2 regions of the Streptomyces sp. NBC_01089 genome follow, and region 1 is predicted to be linked to the other one. Evidence: riboswitches for the same ligand, from Rfam matches in the RefSeq annotation. Region 1 holds a riboswitch; the other holds the start of a gene.
The links. A riboswitch is a leader RNA that binds a small molecule or an ion and turns the genes downstream of it on or off. The one in region 1 is predicted to bind cyclic di-AMP.

Region 1 (7,063 bases):
ACGACGAACTCGGTGGAGCCCCCGCCGATGTCCACGACCAGATACTCACCGCCCTGCCCCGCCAGCTCCTTCGTCGCGCCGGTGAAGGAGAACTCGGCCTCCTGGTCGCCGGTGATCACCTCGGGTTCGACGCCGAGGATGTCGCGCACCCCGCTGACGAACTCGTCGCGGTTCTCGGCGTCGCGGGACGCGGACGTGGCCACGAAGCGGAGGCGCTCGGCGCCGTGGGCCTTGATGACCTCGGCGTACTCCTTGCAGGCCGCGAAGGTCCGCTCCAGCGCCTCGGGGGCGAGCCGGCCCGTCCTGTCGACGTCCTGGCCGAGCCGGACGATGGTCATCCGCCGGTCCAGGTCGACGAGTTCACCGGTGGCGGGGTCGGCGTCCGCGACGAGCAGACGGATGGAGTTCGTACCGCAGTCAATGGAAGCGACGCGGGTCATATGGGTGTCCTCTCGTGGAGCCGGGGTTCCGTCCCGGCCCGGATCCTCAGAGACTGTCGCCGAGCGGGGCGGAGCCCTCGCCGTCCCGCGCCCGCGGCACGCACGGGCCCTTCGCCCACCACTCGGGCAGCATCGCGATCGCCTCGTCGCCCAGCGGGTTGACGCCGGGTCCCGCGGCCAGCGAATGCCCCACCAGGACGTGCAGGCACTTGACCCGGTCCGGCATGCCGCCCGCGCTCGGGAAGCCCTCCAGGACCTCGATCGCGTCGCGGCGCGCGAGGTAGTCCTCGTGTGCGGCCCGGTAGGCGGCGGCCAGTTCGGGGTCGGTGCGCAGGCGCTCGGTCATCTCCTTCATGACGCCGTTCGCCTCCAGCGTGCCGATCGCGGAGGCGGCACGCGGGCAGGTCAGGTAGTACGTCGTCGGGAACGGCGTGCCGTCCTCCAGACGCGGGGCCGTCTCGACGACGTCCGGGTTGCCGCACGGGCAGCGGTGCGCGATGGCGCGCAGCCCGCGGGGCGGGCGGCCGAGCTGCTCCTTGAACGCGCTGATGTCCGCGTCGGTGGGCTCGGTATGTTCGGTCTGCGGAGGGGGCGTTTCCATGCCTGCCTTGGATCTGAGTACGTGTGAGGTGAGTGCCTGTGAAGTGAGTGCCTGTGAAGTCAGGTGCGTGGCCGGAGGCGGAGGCGCGTGGCGTACGGCGTGGCTAGGGGCCCTTGGTACGGTCCGCGCTGTCCACGCCGTCCCACAGGTTCGAGTACCACGGCCGGTCAGCCGCGCCCTTGCCGCCGGAGCGCTGGGTGCGGGAGTCGGGATCGACCATCGTGTAGTTGGTCTCCCCCGGCCGCACATAGTGCAGTTGCTCGCGGGCCAGCCGCTCCACGTACGCGTTGTCCTGGAGGCGGGCCTTCTCGTCCCGCAGCTCCTCGACGCGCGCCTTCGCGTCGCTGACCTGGCGCCGCTGGTCGGCGATGTCGTTGCGCTGGGACACGTACTGCCGCATCGGATACGCGAGCGCCACCACCAGGGTGCAGAGCACCATCAGCAGTATCGCCGCCCGGCCGGTGAGCCGGGGCCTGCGCGCCTGGCGCCTGGACTGGGAACGGTAGACACGGGCCGCGGTCTGCTCGCCGAGCACCCTGAGCCTGGTCGCGGTGGAGAACCGGTCCCGGTTCCCTGCCATGCCGCCTCCCCGTTACACACGCACGTCCGTCCCCGGACACGGTACGGGACCGGGTACGGGGACGGCTGCGCGTGGCTGCGCCTTTACTGCTGATTCAGCTGATTCAGCTCTTTATTCAGTTCTTCGGCCGTGCCGGCGCCCGCCGTGTCAGCTGGAGCGGAAGCGCGGGAACGCCGAGCGGCCCGCGTACACCGCGGCGTCGTCGAGGATCTCCTCGATGCGCAGCAGCTGGTTGTACTTGGCGACGCGGTCCGAGCGGGCCGGGGCGCCGGTCTTGATCTGGCCGCAGTTCACGGCGACCGCGAGGTCGGCGATGGTGACGTCCTCGGTCTCGCCGGAGCGGTGCGACATCATGCACTTGAAGCCGTTGCGCTGGGCGAGCTCGACGGCGTCGAGGGTCTCGGTCAGCGAACCGATCTGGTTGACCTTGACGAGCAGGGCGTTGGCGGAGCCCTCCTCGATGCCACGGGCCAGCCGCTCCGGGTTGGTGACGAAGAGGTCGTCGCCGACGATCTGGACCTTGGCGCCCAGCTTGTCGGTGATGACCTTCCAGCCGTCCCAGTCGTCCTCGTACAGCGGGTCCTCGATGGAGACGAGCGGGTACGAGGCGACGAGCTCCTCGTAGTACTCGGTCATCTCGGCGGCCGAGCGGGACTTGCCCTCGAACTCGTACTTGCCGTCCTTGTAGAACTCGGAGGCGGCGACGTCGAGCGCGAGCGCGATGTCCTTGCCCGGCGCGTAACCGGCCTCCTTGATGGCCTCCAGGATGAGGTCGAGGGCGGCGCGGTTCGACTCCAGGTTCGGCGCGAAGCCGCCCTCGTCACCGAGGCCGGTCGACAGACCCTTGGTCTTCAGGACCTTCTTGAGGGTGTGGTAGACCTCGGCGCCCCAGCGGAGCGCCTCCGAGAAGGACTCGGCGCCGATCGGCGCGATCATGAACTCCTGGATGTCGACGTTGGAGTCGGCGTGCGACCCGCCGTTCAGGATGTTCATCATCGGAACGGGCAGCAGGTGCGCGTTCGGGCCGCCCAGGTAACGGAAGAGCGGGAGGTCGGAAGCCTCGGACGCGGCGTGCGCCACGGCGAGCGAGACGCCGAGGATGGCGTTGGCGCCGAGCGAGCCCTTGTTCTCCGTCGCGTCCAGGTCGAACATCGCCTGGTCGATCAGGCGCTGCTCGGTGGCGTCGTAGCCGACGAGCTCCGGGCCGATCTGCTCGATGACGGCGAGGACTGCCTTCTCGACACCCTTGCCCTGGTAACGGTTGGGGTCACCGTCGCGGAGCTCGATGGCCTCGAACGCACCGGTGGAGGCGCCGGACGGGACGGCGGCACGGCCCGTGCTGCCGTCGTCGAGGCCGACCTCGACCTCGACCGTGGGGTTGCCTCGGGAGTCCAGGATTTCCCGGGCTACGACGACGTCGATGGACGGCACTAGCATCTCCTTCTGGGATGTGACGCTATGGGCGCAGGGTCTCTTTGTCCTTGGCCTTGCGACAAGAGCCTAACCGGCTCGGGGGGATCAACCGGCAGGGCGCCCGGACCCTGGGACGAAAAAGGGCCCAAAAGATCGTATGACGGTGTGAAAGTCAGCAAATTTACTGACTGGTAACCGGCGGACAGGCCCCCGGCCCGGCGCGTACGGGGGAGTCGCGCCGGGCCGGGGGTGCTGGGGGAGAGCCGATATCAGCTCAGGTGGAGCTGCTGACCGGGGAAGATCAGGTTGGCGTCCTTCACGATGTCCTTGTTCAGGTCGTAGACCTTCTTCCAGCCACCGGAGACGTGCTCGGCCTTGGCGATCGTGGAGAGGGTGTCGCCGGCCTTGACCTTGTACTCGCCGTCGCCCTTCTGGATCGTCCGCGGCGCGGCGTGCTTCGGAGCGGCCGGCGCACTGGTGCGGGCCTCGCTGCGCGAAGCGGCCTGCTGGTCGCTGTGGCTGCTCTGCTGGTCGGCGCTCGACGAGGAGGAGCTGTTCGACGAGGTCGAGACGTCCGGGCTCGGGCCACCGCTGGTCAGGTTGCCGGCACCGGCGCAGGACCAGGCGCCCGGGCCCTGCATGGCGAGGAGCTTCTCGGCGGTGGCGATCTGCTGGCCCTTGGTGGCGAGGTCGGCACGCGGGGCGTACTGCGTACCACCGGCGGCGGCCCAGCTGGAGTTGTTGAACTGCAGGCCACCGTAGTAACCGTTGCCCGTGTTGGTGGACCAGTTGCCACCGGACTCGCACTGCGCGACGGCGTCCCAGGTGGAGACCGAGGCGGCGGACGCGGAGGTCGCACCGATCAGCGGCACGGCCACGGCCGCACCGGCGACACCGGCGAGCGTGGCGACACGGACGGCCTTCGAGGGGCGACGGTGCTTGGACTTGCTGGAAAACAGCATGAAGAATCTCCTCACCGACGCCTACGAGGTGAGCTGTCGGGTTCGGGCCAATGAGTTGCCCGGCTGCGCGGCCTAGCGCACAGCTTCACCCCAAGCCGGTCCCGGTTCGTGCCGTTCTCTGACTCTGAACGGACGGCCGGCCCCGGCGCTTACCTGGGTCCCCCGCTCCTGCCTGCGGCGCTTCTTAGCGTCAACTGCTTCCCTTCGACCGATGGCAGGATTCGGCGTGGCGATCGAAGAGGCCCGCGGTGCGAGCGGTCTGACCGTAATCACAGGACCCCCCGATATTCAAAGATGAACATCGGCGAGCAAATCCCTGGTTTACGACCACGCATGTCCCGTTTTCGCAGGTGAGGGGCGGCGTGCGCCGGGCGGACAGTCCGGACATTCAGCAGGACCGACGAGAGCCATGTCTCACTCGAACAGAAGCGGACATACAGGAGCTAACTACCCCTGTTTTGGGTCGAGATCAAGGCTCTGGCCAGGAACGATGAAGTCCGGGTCGTCTCCGACCGTCTGATGGTTCGCCGCATAGAGCGCGGGCCATCCGCCGGGCAGATCGTGCGCCTTGGCGATGGCCCAGAGGTTGTCACCCGCGCGGACGGTGTAGCTGCCGTCCGTACGGGCGTCATCCCGGGAGGGGTTTCCGCCGCGCGAGGCATGGCGGCCGGCCTCGTCGCGGCTCGTGCCCGACCCGTCGTCGGCGCCACCCCGGTGCTTACCGGCCCCCGAGTCGGCGGATGTCGCCGAGTCAGAAGGCGCGGGCGTCCCGGAGTCGGGCGTGTCGGGCGTGTCGGACGCACTGGAGTCCACGGTTCCCGAAGTACCCGCCTTGCCGGTCTTGCCCGTCTTGCCTGAATCAGGCGAAGAGTCCGAACCGCCCGTTGCGTCCGAAGAAGAGCCGGATGACGGAGATGACGGAGATGACGGAGATGCGGAGCTGGAAGGGGAGCCCGAGGGCGAATCGGACGGGCTCGGGCTCGCCGATGACTGCTTCGACGGTGTCTGCCCCGTATCGTCCGCATTCGCTCCGGCAGTCGCATCCGCGCTCGCGTCCGGGTCCGCCGCGTCCTTCCCCGAGCCGGCCGAAGCCGAGGGGGTCGGGCTCGCGGTGTCCGGGGAGCCCGGGTCCACGGTGGCCGTGTCCGCGTCCCCCTTCGTCAGCCCGGCGATGGCCGCGCAACTGGCCCAGGGCGTCGCACCCTCGGCCGCGTACACCTTCTGGGCCACGGCTATCTGCTGGGAGCGGCTGGCCAGGTCGGGGCGGGCCGCGTACTGCCCGCCGCCGTACTTGTCCCAGGTCGTCTGCGAGAACTGGAGTCCGCCGTAGTGGCCGTTGCCGAGGTCGGCGCTCCAGATGCCGCCGCTCTCGCACAGCGCCACCCGGTCCCAGGTCGTGGCGTCGGCCGCGTGGGCGCCGGTCGATGCCAGCAGCGGAAGGGCGATGGCCGAGCCCGTAACTCCTGCCGCTACGACAAGAGCTGGAGCCTGACGGGGGCGGCGGTGCCGACCGTTCCCGGTGCGCATGCGGTGGCCTTCCGTGTGACGGATGAGTCGAGGGGTGAACGTAGCCGCACTCGAACGCCAGTCACAAGTCGATGCAGCGGAGATCACGTGAAAGTCACATTCTTGACGGCACGTCAGTCATGTACTGGTCAGGCCGTCAGACCGGCGGGTCACCGGCCCGGGTGCCGAACTCCACCGGAAGCGTGCGCAATCCCCGCATGATGAGCCCGCCGCGCCAGCGCAAATCCCCCGGTTCCACCGCAAGTCGCAGCTCCGGAAGGCGCCGCAGCAGGGTGGCGAGCGCGGTCTGTGCCTCCAGCCGGGCGAGTGGGGCGCCCAGGCAGTAGTGGATGCCGTGTCCGTAGCCGAGGTGCTGGTTGTCGGTGCGCGAGAGGTCGAGCGTGTCGGGCTCGGTGAAACGCTCGGGGTCGCGGTCGGCGGCGGCCAGCACGACGAGTACGGGATCGCCCTCCGCGACGGCCTGCCCGCCCAGGGTCAGCGCCTCGGTGGCGAACCGCCAGGTCGCCAGCTCCACCGGTCCGTCGTAACGCAGCAGTTCCTCGACACCGGTGGCGAGGAGGCCGCTCTCCCCCGCCGCCAGTGACGCCTCAAGGCGTTCGCGCTGGTCCGGGTTGCGGAGCAGCGCGTACATCCCGTTGCCGATGAGGTTGACCGTCGTCTCGAACCCGGCGAAGAGCAGGATGAACGCCATGGCGGCCGCTTCGTTCTCGGTCAGGTGCTCGCCGTCGTCGCTCGCCCTGATGAGCCCGGAGATGAGGTCGTCGCCGGGGTTCTCGCGCTTGCGGTGGATGAGTTCGGCGAGGTAGTTCCGCATCTTCTTGACCGACCTGGCGACCCCGCCGCGCGGGCCGCCGCCGTGACGGATCATCATGCCCGCCCAGTCGCGGAAGTCGTCCTGGTCCTCGCGGGGGACGCCCAGCAGGTCGCAGATGGCGTAGATGGGGAGCGGGAACGCGACGTCATGGATGAGGTCGGCCTGCCCGTCCGCCACGAAGGCGTCGATCAGCTGGTCCGTCAGCTCCTGTACGCGCGGGGCGAAGAGCGCCACGGTGCGCGGGGTGAACGCCTTGGAGACCAGGCGCCGCAGCCGGGTGTGGTCCGGCGGGTCGATGTTCAGCAGATGCGTCATCAGCTCCGCCTTGCGCTCGCCCGGAATGCCGGTCTTGCCCTTGGCGTGCGGGGACTCCGCGTGGTGGGCGGGGTTCTTCGACAGCCGGGGCTCGGCGAGTGCCGCCCGCGCGTCCGCGTACCGGGTCACGAGCCATGCCTCCACGCCGCTGGGGAGCGCGGTCCTGTGGACGGGCGCGTTCTCCCGCAGCCAGGCGTAGGCGGGGTACGGGTCGGTCGCGAACTCCCAGGTGAAGAGGGCGGGGGCCGGGCCTGCGGTGCTGTTGTCGGTCACTCCTCGACGGTAGTCGTACCGGGTGCGGCCTTCTCCGCGGCCCGGATCGCGTCCCGGTACGCCCGTGCCGCGGCGCGCAGTGCCGCCTCCGGGTCCGTGCCGGCCGCCTCCGCGCTCGCGGCCAGGGCGAGCAGCCGG
Region 2 (7,063 bases), 790 kb from region 1:
CGTGACGACCGTCCGTCGGGTGGTTCCGGTGGTGGTTTCCGTGGGGGCGAGCGTCGTGACAACGACCGTCCGTCCGGTGGTTTCCGTGGCGGCGACCGCCGTGACGACCGCGGTGGTTTCCAGCGCCGTGAGGACCGCCCCACCGGCGGCCACCGCGGCAGCGACCGTCCGTTCAACCGCGACCGCCGCGACGACCGCCCCACCGGTGGTTTCCGCTCCGGCAGCAGCGACCGTCCGACCGGCCGCCGCGACGACCACCGCACGACGGGTACGGGCACCGGCACCGGTTCGTTCGGCCGCCGCGACGACAAGCCGCGCTGGAAGCGCAACGGCTGACACCTGTCCGCCGGCGTGAGCCGTTGAATCACTGAGCGGGCTCCTCCTTCACGGAGGGGCCCGCTCTGCTGTGTCCGGGGCCGGTCCGGCGCCGGCCGATGACTTTCGGGGTCCGGGGCGGTCACCCCCTTGTGGGCGCGGCAGAAGCCGCCCGCCAAGGAGCACGTCCGAAGAGAAGACGAGAAGGAGGCACACCCCATGACAACCCCGGGCAACATCACCGGACTCGGCGTCGTCCTCGGCAGCACGGACCCCGAACCCCTCATCGAGTGGTACCGCGCCGCACTGGAGCCGCTGGGCGCCCGCTGGGAGGGCCACATGCTGATCATCGGTCAGCAGGCGATCATCGGCTTCGACCGCCGCGACGATGTGGCGGACAAGGCCGCCGAGCCCGGCCGGCACCTCGTCAACATCGTGGTGCGCGACATCCGGGCGGCCGAGCGGCACTTCAACACCCTCGGCGTCACCTGGGTCAGGCCGGTCGAGGACACCGGGGGCGGATGGATCTTCTCCACCCTGCTGGACCCGGACGGCAACTACCTCCAGGTACTCCAGGGCCCTGACACCCCCTGACACCCCCTGACACCCCCCGAGCGGCGCAACCGGCGCGCTCCGGGCAGGATCCCACCGCTCAGCCACGCCACTCCGGCCGACGGCCCGCACCGGCCGCCGGCCGGAGTCCGACGTGCCCGGTGGGGGATACCCGATCGGCTGCGGGGCACGCTCCCGCTATGCTCGGGGGGTGCGTCAGCACGGACCGTTAGCTCAATTGGCAGAGCAGTGGACTTTTAATCCATTGGTTGTGGGTTCGAGTCCCACACGGTCTACGAGTGAGGGTCGCGGAGGATCTCCTGCTGACCTGCGATGAAGCGTCCCGCTTCGGCTTCGGCCGGGCGGGACGTTTCTGTGCGGTCCGGATCTGTGGGGCCCGGAAGCGTTCCGGTGGGAGCTGATTCCGGGCTGTTCCCGGTAATGGTTCGAACCACCCCCGCGCATGCCGTAGAGTTGGGTTTACCGACGCGGGGTGGAGCAGCTCGGTAGCTCGCTGGGCTCATAACCCAGAGGTCGCAGGTTCAAATCCTGTCCCCGCTACTCAAGTTCGAAGGCCCAGCACATCATGTGCTGGGCCTTCGGTCGTTTCCCGGCCTGTTTCCGGACAGGTGCCGGGACCGGTGTACCGATCGGGGGCGGGGCTGGCGTGTTCGTACTGCGGGTGGTTCTGAGCGTTCTGCTGTTGCTGGAGGTCGTGCCGTCGGCGATCGCGTCCGTGGCGCGGAGCCGGGTGGGGCTGGAGCGGCTCGATCAGCTCACGCGCCTGGGGGTCGTCGCCGGGCGGCGGCTCTGGGTCGTCTCGCTTCTCGGGGCGGTGCACACGGTCGCGGCCGTCGCCGTACTGCTGGGGCTGCGGTGGCCGGCTGCCGGGGTCGCCGGGGGAGGGGCCGAGGCCGTGGTGTTCGGGTGGGTGCTGGCCCGGCAGCTGGCCGCCGGAGACCGGGGGCGGGCGCTGGGGGCCTATCTGCTGTTCCTCGCGATGGCGCTCGCCGTGGTCCTGGTGTCGGCGGTCGCGCTGCACGGCTGACCCGCGCCGCCGTACGGAGGCGGCCCCCGGGCCGCGCGTACGGAGGTGGCCTTCGGGCCGTGCGTACGGGGCCCCGGGCCGTGCGTACGGAGGTGGCCTCCGCGCCGTGCGACGTACGGACGTGGCCCCCGCCGCCCCGCCCGCGCCCCCGCCCGGATCTCCGCCGCCCCGCTTCCCCCACTTGGCCGTGGCCGAATCGCACACCGGCGTGGGTGCGGCCAGCCTGGTGGGGCGCGGTACCGTCCGCCGCTTTACGGACCGGGCAGGAGGGTACTGGTGGGGCAGCGAGAGGAGTCGACCCGGGCGCGTCGGTTCGTCCGGGCGCTGCCCGCCGTGCTGATCGTGGGCGGGCTGGTCTTCGACCAGCTGACGCCGCCCGCGTTCACGGCCGCCCCGTTCTTCGCCGCCGCGCCCGTGATCGCCGCCCCGCTCTTCTCGTACCGGGCCACCCTGATCACAGGCATCATCGCGGTGCTGGCCATCGCGGGGCTGCATCTCTACGACGACACCTCGGCCAGGGGCTCCGCGATCACCGAGCTGATCACCGTCATCACGGTGTCGGTCGTCGCCCTCATCATCAACCGCGTCATCCGGGTCAGCGGCGAGGAGCTCGCGTCGGCCCGGGTGGTGGCGGAGACCGCGCAGCGCGCCGTGCTGCCGGTGCCTTCCGAGCGGATCGCCGGGCTGCATATCGCGGCGCGGTACGAGGCGGCGCAGGCCGGCACCTTCATCGGCGGTGATCTCTTCGCCGTACAGGACACTCCGTACGGGGTGCGGCTGGTGGTGGGGGATGTGCGGGGCAAGGGGCTCGGTGCCGTCGAGGCCGTGGCCGTGGTGATCGGGGCCTTCCGGGAGGCCGCCGAGCAGGAGGTCACGATCGAGGAGGTCGCCCAGCGGCTGGAGCGTGCGCTGACCCGTGAGGGGGTGCGCCGCGAGGGACTCGACGCCTTCGAGGGGTTCACCACGGCGGCGCTCGCCGAGATCCCGCGCGGCGACCAGGGACTGATCCGGCTGCTCAACCGGGGGCACCCCGAGCCGCTGCTGCTGTACGCGGACGGGAGCATCCACGTCCTCGCGCCGGCCGACCCCGCGCTGCCGCTGGGGCTCTCCGATCTGGCGGCCTGGCCGGACCGGGCGGACGAGACCGAGTTCCCGCCGGGGGCCACGCTGCTGCTCTACACCGACGGGCTGTCCGAGGCGAGGAACGCGCAAGGGGCCTTCTACGAACCGCAGGAGCGGCTGCGCGGCCGGATCTTCCCCGGGCCCGAGGAACTGCTGACGGCGGTGTCCGACGACGTACGGCTGCACACCGGCGGGCACTCCACGGACGACATGGCGCTGCTCGCGGTGGGCCGTCCGCTGCAGGGGCAGCCGGACCGGCGCAGGACGGTGGGGATCATTCACCGGGAGCGACACGATCCGTAGTCGAAGAGCACCCCTCCGCATAACATTTGACTCACTATCAGAAACTCGATGTTTCCCGGCCGCTCCTGAGGGCTGATCAAGTCGCCCGAATGCGCCCCTGTATGCACCGATAAGTGCAGGCCAAAGCCGTTAACGATCAGTCGGAACAGCTTGGAATCCGGCCCTCGCGTCTATTAACGTTCGATAACGCAGCGCGGTTGTCCCAGTCGTCGCAAGAGGCGGCACCGCGCGCACGCGCCGAATCCCGCAAGGGAACCGGGGAACCACCAATTGGGGTGAATCGGGCTTCTCCGCAAGGGCTGCCCGTAGGAGACCTTCCTGCTCCGAACCCGTCAGCTAACCCGGTAGGCGGTAAGGAAGGAAAGGAGTGCGCCTCCGTGGCGTCCAACAACCCTGCCCCCGAAACGCTTTACTTCCCGGACGACGATGCTCTCGGTTTCGGCGGCGAGGACAGCGGTACGTTCGACGAGTGGAACCCCACTGAGGATTCCCTCCGTCCGGTCCGCGGCAAACACCGGGTCGCCAAGCAGCGCAGCGGTCTCGCCCGCAGCTCGACGGTGCTCGGCGTCGGCGTGATCGCAGCCGTCGGCGCGGGCGGTATGGCCAGCGCCCAGAGCAAGCCGCCGCTCCCGATCTCCCTCCCCGACCTTCCGCAGTCCGTCAAGGACAAGCTGCCGGAGGCCGAGTCGCTGCCCGGCGTGGGGTCGCTGGTCGCCGATCTGGCCGGCGGTTCGTCGGACCACGGCAGCACGGCGGACGCGACCAACGCGGCGCTGACCACGGCGGCGGCCACCGGCAAGGGCAGCTCGGACGCGGGCGAGGCGCTCCGCGCGCGGATCATCCAGCAGGCCGAGCAGCAGCAGGGCGCGGTCGAGGACGAGGCCAAGGCGGCAGCCGAGAAGGCGGCCGCGGAGAAGGCATCGGCCGAGGCGGCGAAGAAGCAGGACGAGGCCGCGGCCAAGGAGAAGGCGGCCAAGAAGAAGGCCGAGGCGGAGGCCAAGGCCAAGGCGGAGAAGGAGCGGCTCGCCAAGCTGGCGAAGAGCTACTCGCTGCCCGTCTCCTCGTACACCCTCACCTCGCGCTTCAACGACGGCGGTTCGATGTGGTCGTCGGGCCACCACACCGGCCTCGACTTCGCCGCCCCGACCGGCACCCCGATCAAGGCCGTGCACAGCGGCACGGTCAAGTCGGCCGGCTGGGCGGGGGCATACGGCTACCGCACGGTGATCACGCTCGACGACGGTACGGAGCTGTGGTTCTGCCACCAGTCGTCGCTCGGTGTCAGCGCCGGTCAGAAGGTCACCACGGGCGAGGTCATCGGCCGTGTCGGCGCCACCGGCAATGTCACGGGCCCGCATGTGCACGTGGAGGTCCGCCCGGGCGGCGGCGACCCGATCGACCCCATGACCTGGCTCCAGGGCAAGGGCCTCAACCCCTGAGCGGCTGGACTCCGAGGGGCTGACCCTTGAGGGCCGGCCCCTGATGGCCCTCTGCCCCCTTTCTGTCTCCCGCCGGCGCGTACCGCCGGCCGGCGACGGCATCCCGCACCCCGGCAGCCCTGACGGCATCCCCCCGACGTCAGGGCTGCCGGTTCGTTCGTACGGCCGGAGTCCGACGGAATAGGGCCGGGCCGAACGGGGGTTGACCAGCCTATGACTTCTCTCCGCGCACTCGGCTCCTCCGGCCTCCAGGTCTTCCCGCTCTCCCTCGGCGGCAACGTCTTCGGGTGGGGCGCCGACGAAGAACAGTCCTTCGCGGTGCTCGACGCGTACACCGCCGCCGGCGGCAACTTCATCGACACCGCCGACACGTACTCCTCGTGGGTGCCGGGCAACAAGGGCGGCGAGTCCGAGACCGTCATCGGCAACTGGCTGGCCGCGCGGGGCAACCGCGCCGATGTGGTGATCGCGACCAAGGTCGGCATGCACCCCCAGTACCGGGGGCTCTCGGCCAAGAACATCAAGGCCGCCGCCGACGAGTCGCTGCGCAGGCTGCGCACCGACTACATCGACCTCTACTACACGCACCGCGACGACGAGTCCGTCCCCGTCGAGGAGATCATCACCGCTCTGGACGATCTGGTGAAGGCGGGCAAGGTGCGCGCCATCGCCGCTTCCAATGTGTCTCCCGAGCGGCTCGATGCCTCCGTGGCGTTCTCCGAGGCGGAGGGGCTGGCCAGGTACGTCGCTCTGCAGCCGCACTACAACCTGGTCTCCCGCGACACCTATGAGGGCGGGCTCCAGGACGTGGCGGCCCGGCACGGTCTGGCGAGCGTGCCGTACCCCGCGCTGGCCTCCGGCTTCCTCACCGGCAAGTACCGGCCCGGTGCGGACGTCGACAGTGTGCGGGCGGGCGGTGCGGCCCAGCACCTGGAGACCGAGCGGGGGACGAAGGTCCTGGCCGCGCTCGACAAGGTCGCGGCGGCGCACGGGGCGGAGGTCGCGACCGTCGCCCTGGCGTGGCTGGCCGCACAGCCGACCGTCGTCGCGCCGATCGCCTCGGCCCGTACGGTCGAGCAGTTGCCGGTCCTGACCGCGGTGGCCGAGCTGGAGCTCACCGACGCTGAGCTGGCGGAGCTGACGGCGGTGTCCGCCTGAGGGCAGGACACCGCCACCGAGGATCGGCCACCGGGGCAGGCTGGGGCGCGGCTGGACCTGGCTGGGCGCGGATGGTCAGTGCTGGTACGGGTTGTAGCCGCCGTAGTGCAGATGCGGCGGCGGCACCGGCACTCGCCCCGTCGCCTGCGCCGCGTAGAGCAGTGCGGGTCCGGCGATCTCCTTGCGCTGCCAGAGGTGGTGCAGCAGCTCCTGCTCGCGTGCCTCGAAGTCCGGGCTCACCGCGCCACGGTGGGCCCGGTGCCGCAGAAAGGCGAGCGTGGTCGCGAACGCCTCGTACTCGGAGACCGCACGGGACGCGGCCCTCGCGCGGGACTTCGCGTCGGCGTGCGCGGGCGGCCGGTGGTACGGGCTCGGGCTGTACGGGCCTGGGGAGTACGGGCCGGGGCTGTACGGGTCGGCGCTGTACGGTTCCGCCCGCCCCGGGCCTGGGGGACGCGGGCCCGGGGCGGGCGGAACCGTGCCGTACGGAAGCGGGCTGTACGGATCCGGCTCGTACGGGGCCGGGTGGGGGCCCAGATGGGGGCTGGTCGCGCCGAACCCGCCGCCGAACGTACGCGCCGCGTAGGCGCGCGCCATGGCCCGCGCCCGCATCGACGAGAGCACCAGCGGCTCGGCGGGGGCCAGCCAGCCCGCCGCCGCGTACGCCGGCAGCTCGGCGGATATCGTGCGCAGCTCCCGCTGGCGGGTCCAGATCGCCAGCCAGGTGATCATCCCGAGGACCGGGAGCATGAAGGCGCCGTAGACCAGATAGAAGCCGTAGGTGCCGAAGGCCGACGAGCTGTTCCACAGCGCGTGCATCCCCATCGCGCAGAGGAGGCCGAGCAGCGGCGGCGCGGTCCTGCGCAGTCGCCGGTGGTCGGCCGCCGACGCCGCGATGCCGAAGCCGATGCCGGTCAGCACCGTGAACAGCGGGTGGGCGAAGGGCGAGAGGACCACCCGGACGAAGAAGGTCGCCGCTGTCACGGACGGGACGCCCGAGAACCCCAGGGACTTGTCCTCACCGAAGGCGCTGCCCAGATAGAGGATGTTCTCGGTGAAGGCGAAGCCGGTCGCGGTGAAGCCCGCGAAGACCACACCGTCGACGATCCCGGTGAAGTGCCGTCTG

Region 2: it holds a riboswitch for cyclic di-AMP, as region 1 does, so the genes downstream of both, OG510_RS19660 (M23 family metallopeptidase) here and OG510_RS23405 (transglycosylase family protein) in region 1, are expected to answer to the same signal.

Annotation. Positions count from the first base shown of each region.
Region 1 is NZ_CP108660.1:5,198,890-5,205,952, reverse strand. Features, by position in the region: gene OG510_RS23425 (exopolyphosphatase) at 1-440, opposite strand, end outside; gene OG510_RS23420 (DUF501 domain-containing protein) at 487-1,041, opposite strand; gene OG510_RS23415 (septum formation initiator family protein) at 1,145-1,621, opposite strand; gene eno (phosphopyruvate hydratase) at 1,769-3,058, opposite strand; gene OG510_RS23405 (transglycosylase family protein) at 3,304-3,996, opposite strand; cyclic di-AMP (ydaO/yuaA leader) riboswitch at 4,000-4,186, opposite strand; gene OG510_RS23400 (transglycosylase family protein) at 4,444-5,523, opposite strand; gene OG510_RS23395 (cytochrome P450) at 5,660-6,925, opposite strand; gene OG510_RS23390 (nucleoside triphosphate pyrophosphohydrolase) at 6,922-7,063, opposite strand, start outside.
Region 2 is NZ_CP108660.1:4,409,287-4,416,349, forward strand. Features, by position in the region: gene OG510_RS19630 (DEAD/DEAH box helicase) at 1-336, shown strand, start outside; gene OG510_RS19635 (VOC family protein) at 535-909, shown strand; tRNA gene OG510_RS19640 (tRNA-Lys) at 1,091-1,163, shown strand; tRNA gene OG510_RS19645 (tRNA-Met) at 1,355-1,428, shown strand; gene OG510_RS19650 (hypothetical protein) at 1,535-1,915, shown strand; gene OG510_RS19655 (PP2C family protein-serine/threonine phosphatase) at 2,192-3,340, shown strand; cyclic di-AMP (ydaO/yuaA leader) riboswitch at 3,566-3,706, shown strand; gene OG510_RS19660 (M23 family metallopeptidase) at 3,718-4,779, shown strand; gene OG510_RS19665 (aldo/keto reductase) at 4,993-5,937, shown strand; gene OG510_RS19670 (PrsW family glutamic-type intramembrane protease) at 6,013-7,063, opposite strand, start outside.